DNA from 2 places in the Vibrio astriarenae genome. Region 2 is predicted to be linked to the other one. Evidence: predicted binding sites of a transcription regulator. Region 2 holds the regulator's gene; the other holds the start of a gene.
What was found. The regulator PurR, encoded in region 2, represses purine synthesis genes. The targets are predictions, from matches to a motif close to TNANGNAAACGTTTNCNTNA.
Positions count from the first base shown of each region.

Region 1 (4,871 bases), on a different replicon from region 2:
AGTCGTACTTGAAGACCTAGGTCAAGCGAAGCGCGTTTCAATCACAAAAGAAAACTCAACCATCATCGATGGTGCGGGTGAAGAAGCGATGATTCAAGGTCGCGTTGCTCAAATTCGTGGTCAAATTGAAGAGGCAACCTCAGACTACGACAAAGAGAAGCTTCAAGAGCGCGTAGCTAAGCTAGCTGGCGGTGTGGCAGTTATCAAGGTTGGTGCTGCTACTGAAGTTGAGATGAAAGAGAAGAAAGATCGTGTTGAAGATGCCCTTCACGCGACTCGCGCTGCTGTTGAAGAGGGCGTTGTTGCTGGCGGTGGTGTTGCTCTAATCCGTGCAGCTTCGAAAATCACAGAACTAGAAGGTGATAACGAAGAGCAGAACGTAGGTATTCGCGTTGCTCTACGTGCGATGGAAGCACCGATTCGTCAAATCACACGCAACGCGGGTGACGAAGAGTCAGTGGTGGCTAACCAAGTTAAACAAGGCGAAGGTAGCTACGGTTACAACGCTGCGACAGGTGAGTACGGCGATATGCTAGAGATGGGTATCCTAGACCCAACTAAAGTAACTCGTAGCGCTCTACAATTTGCAGCATCAGTTGCTGGTCTAATGATCACAACAGAAGCTATGGTCACTGATATGCCAGCTAAAGATGCTCCTGCAATGCCTGATATGGGCGGTATGGGTGGCATGGGCGGTATGCCAGGCATGATGTAATCCGACCAAACATCAAATAGAAAAAAGGCTCTCGTGATGGGAGCCTTTTCTGTATCTGTGGTATCGAAAATTTTGGATTAAGTGCTTTTAAGTGTGTTATGCCATTTCACGCAGTAGAGACAGTGTGGCCAGTATTTGGTTGCTCGTGCGATTGCGCGGCTTAAACTTGAGAACGACATGAGCCAAGAATTGAAAATGGCTCAAAGTGCGACACATTTTCTGCAGGGCCTGCCAGTCGGCTTCGCTGACAATCTCTTTCCATAGCGTCACAGCTTTAATCTTTTGCTTGTTGGTAAGGTGCTCTATACGACATAGATCCATCAGTAACAGAAAGATATCACGAGCTTTGAGTTGGGAGTTGGCGCTTAACACCGATTCTTCAAAATCGACTAAGGTAATATTTTGCTCTTCATCGACCAAAATATCGCGCATGGCTGGTCGGCCGTGCACGATGTCACGATTGTGCATCTCGCCAAACTGAGTAAATAGCGTGTTGAGCAACTCGCCTTTGAAATACTCTTTAGGGGCTCGATCGAGTGATACGCCAGCATTGGGTGTCACAAAAAAGTCATCACTATCGACTAGAATGTGCGGGACGTTGAGGCCTTCTTGATAAAGGTATTGAATCGTCGTTTTTTCGTGATTAAAGCGCACTTTGGTATCTAAAGCCGCATTGCTACGAAAATACGACAACGACTCAAATTTTGCGAGTTTAGTTGAGATTGCGCGAACCAAGTTAGACTTGTCTTCACCGCACACCTTGACCCAGTAAGTATTCTCTTCATGCGTGAGCTTGTACACTCCAGCGGTGCTCTCTTTCGCAATATTTTGTGCAGCCAGTTCAAGCAAAGTCATTACCCAGTTTTTCGCAACTAAACCGTAATTATATCAATTTCATTGAGTTGTGTGATGCACAATTGTTTCAATATGTACTAAATAAGCATAAAAAAACGAGGCATATCGCCTCGTTAGTGAATACATCTGGTTTAATTACAGAATGATATCGCGTACTTCTGGGTCTTTACGTTCTAGGTAGTGGGTAGACTTGATGCGACGAATTGTGCGGCAGCGACCACGAATCAATAGTGTTTCTGTTGTCGCAATATTGCCTTGGCGAGTAATGCCTTCTAATAGGTCACCTTTGGTGATACCCGTTGCGGCAAATACCACATTATCACTGCGAGCCATGTCTTCCATCTTAAGAACTTTGTGCGCTTCTACCCCCATCTCTTCACAACGACGTAGCTCAGCTGCGCCGTAGATGCGGTTCTCTTCACTGTCGCCTTTTACATCGTGACGAGGCAGTAGGCGACCGTGCATGTCACCGTCTAGTGCGCGAATTACCGCAGCAGAAACAACACCTTCAGGTGCGCCGCCGATGCAGTACATCATGTCTACTTCACTATCTGGCATACAAGTTAGAATAGAAGCTGCTACGTCACCATCTGGCACCGCAAATACACGAACGCCCATGGCTTGCATCTCTGCAATGACTTCATCATGGCGAGGCTTAGCCAGTGTCACGACAACCAATGTATCTACTGACTTACCTAGTGCTTTTGCTACGTTTTCGATGTTTTCTTTCAGTGGTTTGTGCAGGTCAATGCAGCCTTTCGCACCTGGCCCAACGACCAGTTTTTCCATGTACATATCTGGTGCTTTTAGGAAGCTACCCTTTTCACCAGCCGCCAATACAGCTAAGGCATTTGACTGGCCCATCGCCGTCATACGTGTGCCTTCAATTGGGTCAACTGCGATATCAACTGCGTCGCCACCCACACCGACTTGCTCACCAATGTATAGCATTGGTGCGTCATCAATTTCACCTTCACCGATAACAATCTCACCGCTGATATCGGTTTTGTTAAGCAGCGTGCGCATGACTTCTACAGCTGCGCCGTCAGCAGCGTTCTTATCGCCACGCCCTAACCATTTGTAACCAGCCAGTGCTGCACCTTCAGTAACACGTGAAAAGGCCATTGCTAAATCGCGTTTCATGATGACTCCAAGAGTAAAAAGGGGAAAGAATTTGGACGCGCAGATTCTAACACAGTCATGGTTAAACGTTTGCTTTTTTGCTTAATCGAGATCAAAAGTGCTGTAAATGACAGCATTAAGTCAAGGGTGGCTATTTTCTGTGCAAATGACACATTTTCTCAAGATAGCAGGTGTTTCTGTCTACAGGGCTAGGTAGAATGGGCTATACAGTGAAGATCACTTCATTCAAAACGGATAATTAAAGGTAGGCGACAATGTCTTTTGAAGTATTAGAGCAATTGGAAGCAAAAATCCAAACTGCAGTTGACACTATTACTCTTCTTCAGATGGAAGTAGAAGAGCTGAAAGGTGAAAAATCACAGCTAGAGTCAGAAGCGACAGAACTGCGCTCTGGTCGTGAAGAGCTAGAGGGTAAAGTTCAACAGATGCAACAAGAGCATCAAGCGTGGCAAGAGCGCATTCGTGGTCTGCTAGGCAAAATGGATGAAGTAGAGTAATCCACACCGAATATAGAAAGAGCTGACCATGGTCAGCTCTTTTGCTATCTGGGTATGCGGTTATGGCTGCGGACGAACACCGAGTGTGTGGCAAAGAGCGTAGGTCATCTCTGCGCGGTTCAGTGTGTAGAAGTGGAAGTCTTTGACGCCTTCTCGACTCAAGATGCGCACCATATCGATGGCTTGACTGGCTCCCACAAGTTGACGAGTCGTTGCATCATCCTCTAACCCTTCAAACTGCTTTGCCATCCAGCCAGGAACCTTAACGTTGTTTTGCGCAGCAAAGCGTGAAGCTTGTTTAAAGTTCGATACTGGAAGAATACCCGGCACAATCTCCACATCGATGCCAGCAGCCACGCAGCGATCACGAAAGCGCAGGTAACTTTCAACGTCAAAGAAAAACTGGGTAATAGCACGGTTAGCACCCGCATCAACCTTACGTTTTAGGTTGAGTAGGTCTGCTTGGGCACTTTTCGCTTCTGGATGCACTTCAGGGAACGCAGCAACCGAGATATCGAAGTCGTGACGGTTTTTTAGTAGCTCGACAAGATCGGATGCATACATGTCAGGTTTTCCACCACCTGGGGGAATATCACCACGAAGAGCCACGATGCTTTCGATACCATTGTGCCAATAGTCATCAGCAATCTGGATAAGCTCTTCGCGTGATGCATCAATACAGGTTAGGTGAGGGGCCGCGATAATCCCTGTTTCTGATTTAATCTCTTTGATGATGGAGTGGGTGCGGTCACGCTCTCCAGAATTGGCTCCGTAGGTGACTGAAACAAACTTAGGCTTAAGCGTTTTTAGACGATGCACGGAATTCCACAGGGTCTCTTCCATTTTTTCGCTGCTTGGTGGAAAAAACTCAAAAGAAACATTGATGTTATCTTCTGATAACTCAGCGATATTTTGGTTTAGCGCATCAATATGGCTTGCGTGTGTGTAACCCATGTCATTCTCCCTGTGGTGATGAGGTTCACCAAAAATTCCAATCCTGAAACTGACGTTTAGACGTCTATATGTCCACAGGATGTAATGAAAGCAGATTAATGTCAATGCTATCGATTATGAAATTTCTTCATGTACAGAATGAGGTAGATTGAAGTTAGAAAAAAGGCTAACTCAATCGTTAGCCTGATTCGTTTTACAGTCGTCCTGCCAGCAGGTTAAGGTCCGACTGCAGTGCCCCAGCGGTGACTTCACGACCAGCCCCAGGGCCACGGATCACCAATGGGTTATCCTTGTACCATTTGCTCTCAATCGCAAAGATGTTGTCGCATGGCAATAGGTTCGCTAGCGCGTGCTCTTTATTCAAGGCCTCGACTCCAACGGTGGCTTTTCCATTTTTCTCTAGTCGTGCAACATAGCGCAGCACCTTGTCCTCTCGCTGTGCTTTCTCTAATCGCTCTGCAAGTGCTTCACTGAGAACGATGCCGTTGTCGAAGAAACCGTCGAGTGTCATCTCACGCAGTGCCTCTGGCACCAGAGACTCAACTTTGACCTTTTCCGGCTCGATGAACAAACCTGATTCTCGAGCCAAAATGACCAGCTTACGCATGACGTCCGAACCATCAAGATCGGCTCTAGGGTCTGGCTCTGTTAGCCCTTGCTGCCATGCAAGATCGACGAGCTCACTAAATGGAATGGAGCCGTCATAT
Region 1 is NZ_CP047475.1:93,256-98,126, forward strand. It holds gene groL (chaperonin GroEL) at 1-715, shown strand, start outside; gene GT360_RS00500 (BUD32 family EKC/KEOPS complex subunit) at 812-1,570, opposite strand; gene glpX (class II fructose-bisphosphatase) at 1,706-2,713, opposite strand; gene zapB (cell division protein ZapB) at 2,968-3,210, shown strand; gene metF (methylenetetrahydrofolate reductase) at 3,271-4,164, opposite strand; gene GT360_RS00520 (bifunctional aspartate kinase/homoserine dehydrogenase II) at 4,358-4,871, opposite strand, start outside.
Region 1: the regulator PurR is predicted to act here: its motif matches at 2,771-2,790, upstream of glpX (class II fructose-bisphosphatase).

Region 2 (4,871 bases):
CCCTTTATACTCCACCTATCAACTAGATAGCGCTCTCAATACAGCCTTTCTATACTTATGACTTATCCATTTATGATTTGGAGCTTCTCGTGATTGAAGAGATCAAAGCGTTTAATGAAAAACGTGCAGAGATTTATTGGTGGCTGTCGAGCCTATTTGCAAGCGAACTTGATGAGCAAGGTCTAGAGCAATATCAAAGCCCGGAGATCCGCGCATTTATCTCCGGCCTTGGAGAAAATGTTCAATTAGCTAAACCGGTTGAAAAGCTCGTTGATGCACTGAATAGACTACAAGTACGTGAAGATGCCCAACTTGAGCTTTCTGCGGACTTCTGTGAGCTGTTTCTAAAGTCAGACAAAGAAGGCGCTCTTCCCTACGCGTCAATCTACCTTGATAAATCAGGTACTCTTAACGGCAAACCCGCTGAAGAGATGAATGAAGTCCTTGCCAAGCACAATATTCAAGTCACAAAAGGCATGAATGAACCGGCAGACCATATCGCGATTGAGCTCGATTTTCTGGGCAACTTGATCATTCGCTCTAACGAGCTAGAGCAAGAAGCATATATCAATCAAGCACTTGTCGAGCAAGCTAACTTTATTAAACAGCATATTCTCAGCTGGACTCCCCAATTCCATGCACTTTGTCAGAAAAAAGATGACTTTGGCTTCTATTCTGCGGTTAGTGGCCTGTTAGTGGCATTTCTTGAGCTAGACTGTTTATATTTACTGGATGAGCAGTCTTAGATCAAAACGATTAGGATTGCGTCGCAAACGATAGCAGTCTAAAATACTCGGATGTTTTTAAACCGCTTTCAACAAAGCGGTTTTTTATTTGGTTTTTTCCTACAAAAGACTACCGCAACACGGCTCATACTAGGTTTTAGTCACCGCTTGAGCAACGTGCGGTACATAAAAATACGAATCAAGGACCACAACTATGGCCACGATAAAAGATGTTGCGCGTCTTGCCGGTGTCTCAACAACGACTGTCTCGCACGTTATCAACAAAACGCGCTTTGTTGCTGAAACAACTCAAGAAAAAGTAATGAAGGCAGTAAAAGAGCTAAACTATGCACCCAGTGCGGTTGCCCGCAGCCTTAAATGCAACACCACACGCACGATTGGTATGCTCGTTACCCAATCTACCAACCTTTTCTTCTCAGAAGTCATCGATGGTGTTGAGAGCTACTGTTACCGTCAAGGTTACACGCTAATTTTGTGTAACACTGGTGGTATATACGAAAAGCAGCGTGATTACATCCGTATGCTTGCAGAAAAGCGTGTTGACGGCATTTTGGTGATGTGTTCAGACTTAACCGAAGAGCTAAGTGAAATGCTGGACGGCCACCCAGATATTCCTAAAGTAATCATGGACTGGGGCCCAGAGACTTCACAAGCAGATAAGATTATCGACAACTCAGAAGAAGGTGGCTACCTAGCGACGAAATATCTGATCGAAAAAGGTCACGATAAGATTGCCTGTCTAAGTGGTCACTTCGAAAAAGCGGCGTGTAAAGAGCGTATTAACGGCTTCCGCCGCGCGATGAATGAAGCAAAACTTGATGTCGTCGAAGACTGGATCTTGGAAGGTAACTTCGAGTGTGATACTGCTGTATTAGCCGCAGACAAAATTGTTGCCATGGATGAGAAGCCTACCGCTGTCTTCTGTTTCAACGATACTATGGCACTCGGGCTTATGAGCCGCCTGCAAGAAAATGGCATCCGAATTCCAGAAGACATGTCAATCATCGGCTATGACAATATCGAACTTGCCGAATACTTTTCACCACCACTAACGACGGTTCACCAACCGAAACGCCGTGTGGGTAAAAATGCCTTTGAGATCTTACTAGAGCGCATCAAAGACAAAGAGCATGAAAAGCGTGTGTTCGAAATGCATCCAGAAATTGTTGAACGTTTAACCGTACGCGACCTCAACAAGTAAGATACTGATTTCATAAGAAAACTATTAACCCTGGCACTATGCATACGCATGCAAAATGTTAGGGTTATTTTTTTGAATCAACATCACATTATCACCTTTCAAGATGTGATACCTATTCCGCTTTTCTTTATGCTCTTTTGAGAGCCACGCACAGGGCAAACCATTTGAAAAGATGGGACGCAAAGCTTCCGGCCTTAATCAGAATTTTATTCATAACTATGATATTATTCAGGAAAGGTAGCGGGGTTGCCGATGGTAAAATACACGAGCATAACCTTTCCATGACAAAGGGCATGCTGTTTTTTGCTATTCTCTCGGGCCTGAATTTGGTGGCGTGAAATTTCTACACCGAGAATACAAAGCATGGATAAACCAATTTTAAAAGACTCGATGCGCTTATTCGAGCAACTTGGCACTGTCAAGTCACGATCAATGTTTGGTGGCTTTGGCATATTCGTCAATGACACAATGTTTGCATTGGTCGTGAAGAACAAGCTACACGTTCGTAAGTGTGCTGACCTAGAAACTGCGATCTCTCAACACGAACTCGAGCCTTATGTTTATGAGAAGCGGGGCTTTCCTGTCGTCACTAAATACTTCCAGCTACCTGATTCGTGGGTCAATGAGCCTGCGCGCCTTCTATCGGTAGCAACTACCGCTCTCAAAGCGGCTGTTGCTGATAAAGTGAAGCAAGAAACAACGAAGCCTCAACGTTTAAAAGATCTCCCTAACCTTCGTCTTGCAACAGAGAGAATGCTAAAAAAAGCTGGAATCGAGACTGTGACTCAACTAGAAGAAGCGGGAGCGGTGAGAGCTTATCAAGCGATACAAGAGTCGCACACAACACCGGTTAGCCTTGAGCTACTCTATTCACTGGAAGGGGCGATTCGCGGCACACACTGGACTGTGATCCCCCAACCTCAACGTGAAGATCTCGCTAGCCAGATTAATTAAGCTCCACAAACCTTCAAACACCAAAGTCAGCACTATTTGCTGGCTTTGTTCGTTTTGATTGAAAGAAAAATACCTCCTATCCTGTCTGTATACTCACCTGAATCATTAGCTTAAATTGGCGACAGGAGTCTGCACGATGAGCAAGTTTTTAAATCCAAAAGTAATTATTGGTATCGTTTTGGTTACCACCATCATCATTTTAGCCACTCAGTTTGGGCAGTACTTAACGTTAGAAAACGCCAAAGTCCAGCAAGCGGCGCTAAGAGATTACATTGATCAAAACTTCATCACCGCTGCAACAATCTACTTCTTTGCCTATGTAGGCATCACGGCATTCTCAGTACCGGGGGCAGCCGTCGTTACTCTTCTTGGCGCCGCTCTATTCGGTTTCTGGACCAGTTTAGTCTTAGTCTCTTTCGCTAGTACCATTGGTGCTACTCTGGCCTTTTTAAGTAGTCGATTCCTCTTCAGAGATTGGGTACAGGGTAAGTTTGGCGATAAGCTCAGTGTCATTAATCAGGGCGTCGAAAAAGATGGTGCGTTGTACCTAATATCACTACGTTTAATTCCAGTTTTTCCTTTCTTCTTGATTAACTTACTCATGGGATTGACACCCATTTCAATTGGTCGTTTCTACCTATTTAGCCAATTGGGTATGCTACCGGGAACAGCGGTCTACCTCAATGCGGGTACCCAACTTGCGCAAATAGACTCACTATCAGGTATCGTCTCCCCTTCTGTGCTTGTCTCATTTGCTTTACTGGGTCTATTCCCTGTCATTATGAAATGGGTGATGAACTTACTTGAGCGAAAACGCAATATCCCTGCCAGTAAATAAAGGAAGATAGATGAAAATCTATTTTGCTAAACATCCCACGGAAGCCCATATTGTTGCTCAAATGCTCCAGCAACAAGGTTTTCAATGTGAGGTGCGTGGAGATACGTTGTTTAGTTTACAGGGAGAATTGCCCTTCAATGAGGAGACGTTTCCTCACGTGTGGCTATTTGATAACGCGCTAGCCCCTCAAGCACAGGCTCACATTAAAGAATACCTACAGCAAAAAGCGAGTTTAAAAGAGTGGCAGTGTCATGAGTGTCACGAACTCAATGAGGGGCAGTTCGGAGCGTGTTGGCAGTGTGGAGCTGCCGCTCCACATCAAGGCTAGGCTAAAGAGTGGCGCTGAATAAAGCCGATAGAGTGTGTATTAAACTCATCTGGCTTTTCTACGTTGCAAACATGTCCACAGTCTTCAATTTCAAGTAGCTCGCTCTTATCATGGCGGGCCACCATCTCTTTTACTGGTTTGATAAACATGTAGTCGCGATCACCCATCAAATAAAGCGTTGGGATCGGCAGTTCTCTATCGCGGAAGTAGTGCATTAAAGGATTCACATCAGCAGCCAGTTTAAACCACCGTTTGAACTCTTTTTGGCAAAGCTTGTTCGCCTCGCGAATGAAAAGGTGTCGTGATTCTCTCTGGTTACGCTGTGGCATCACGATATAAGCGAAAAGGCTGTACAACCACATATAAGGCACGAAGTTTTTCGACCAGTCCCCAACCTTTACTAACACCTGTGAACGCGCGTTTAAACGCGTTACCGCTCCACCTAGCACCATGCTCCTTACGCGTTGGGTTTCTAACTCTGCCAGCGTGCGAACAATAATGGTTCCTAAAGACATCCCAACAAAATGTGCAGAGGAGATCTTTAAGTGATCGAGCACTTTCACCACATCTTTGGTGACCTCTTTAAAGGTATAGGTATGGCTGATAATGTCTTTTATGAATTGATTCGACTTTCCATGTCCACGAAGGTCAACGAGCAGCAAATTAAAATGCTCTCGATACGACTTGATCTGCTTAAACCAAATCGAAGAGCTACCGCCTGCTCCATGTACAAAGACCACCCACTCTTTGCTGGTCGGGTGTAAAAAGGTCTTATGGAAAAGCAAACTATCTGACATAACTATT
Region 2 is NZ_CP047476.1:25,651-30,521, reverse strand. It holds gene torD (molecular chaperone TorD) at 93-746, shown strand; gene purR (HTH-type transcriptional repressor PurR) at 940-1,947, shown strand; cyclic di-GMP riboswitch class I at 2,092-2,201, shown strand; gene GT360_RS14660 (TfoX/Sxy family DNA transformation protein) at 2,311-2,901, shown strand; gene GT360_RS14655 (TVP38/TMEM64 family protein) at 3,038-3,739, shown strand; gene GT360_RS14650 (putative signal transducing protein) at 3,750-4,067, shown strand; gene GT360_RS14645 (alpha/beta fold hydrolase) at 4,064-4,864, opposite strand.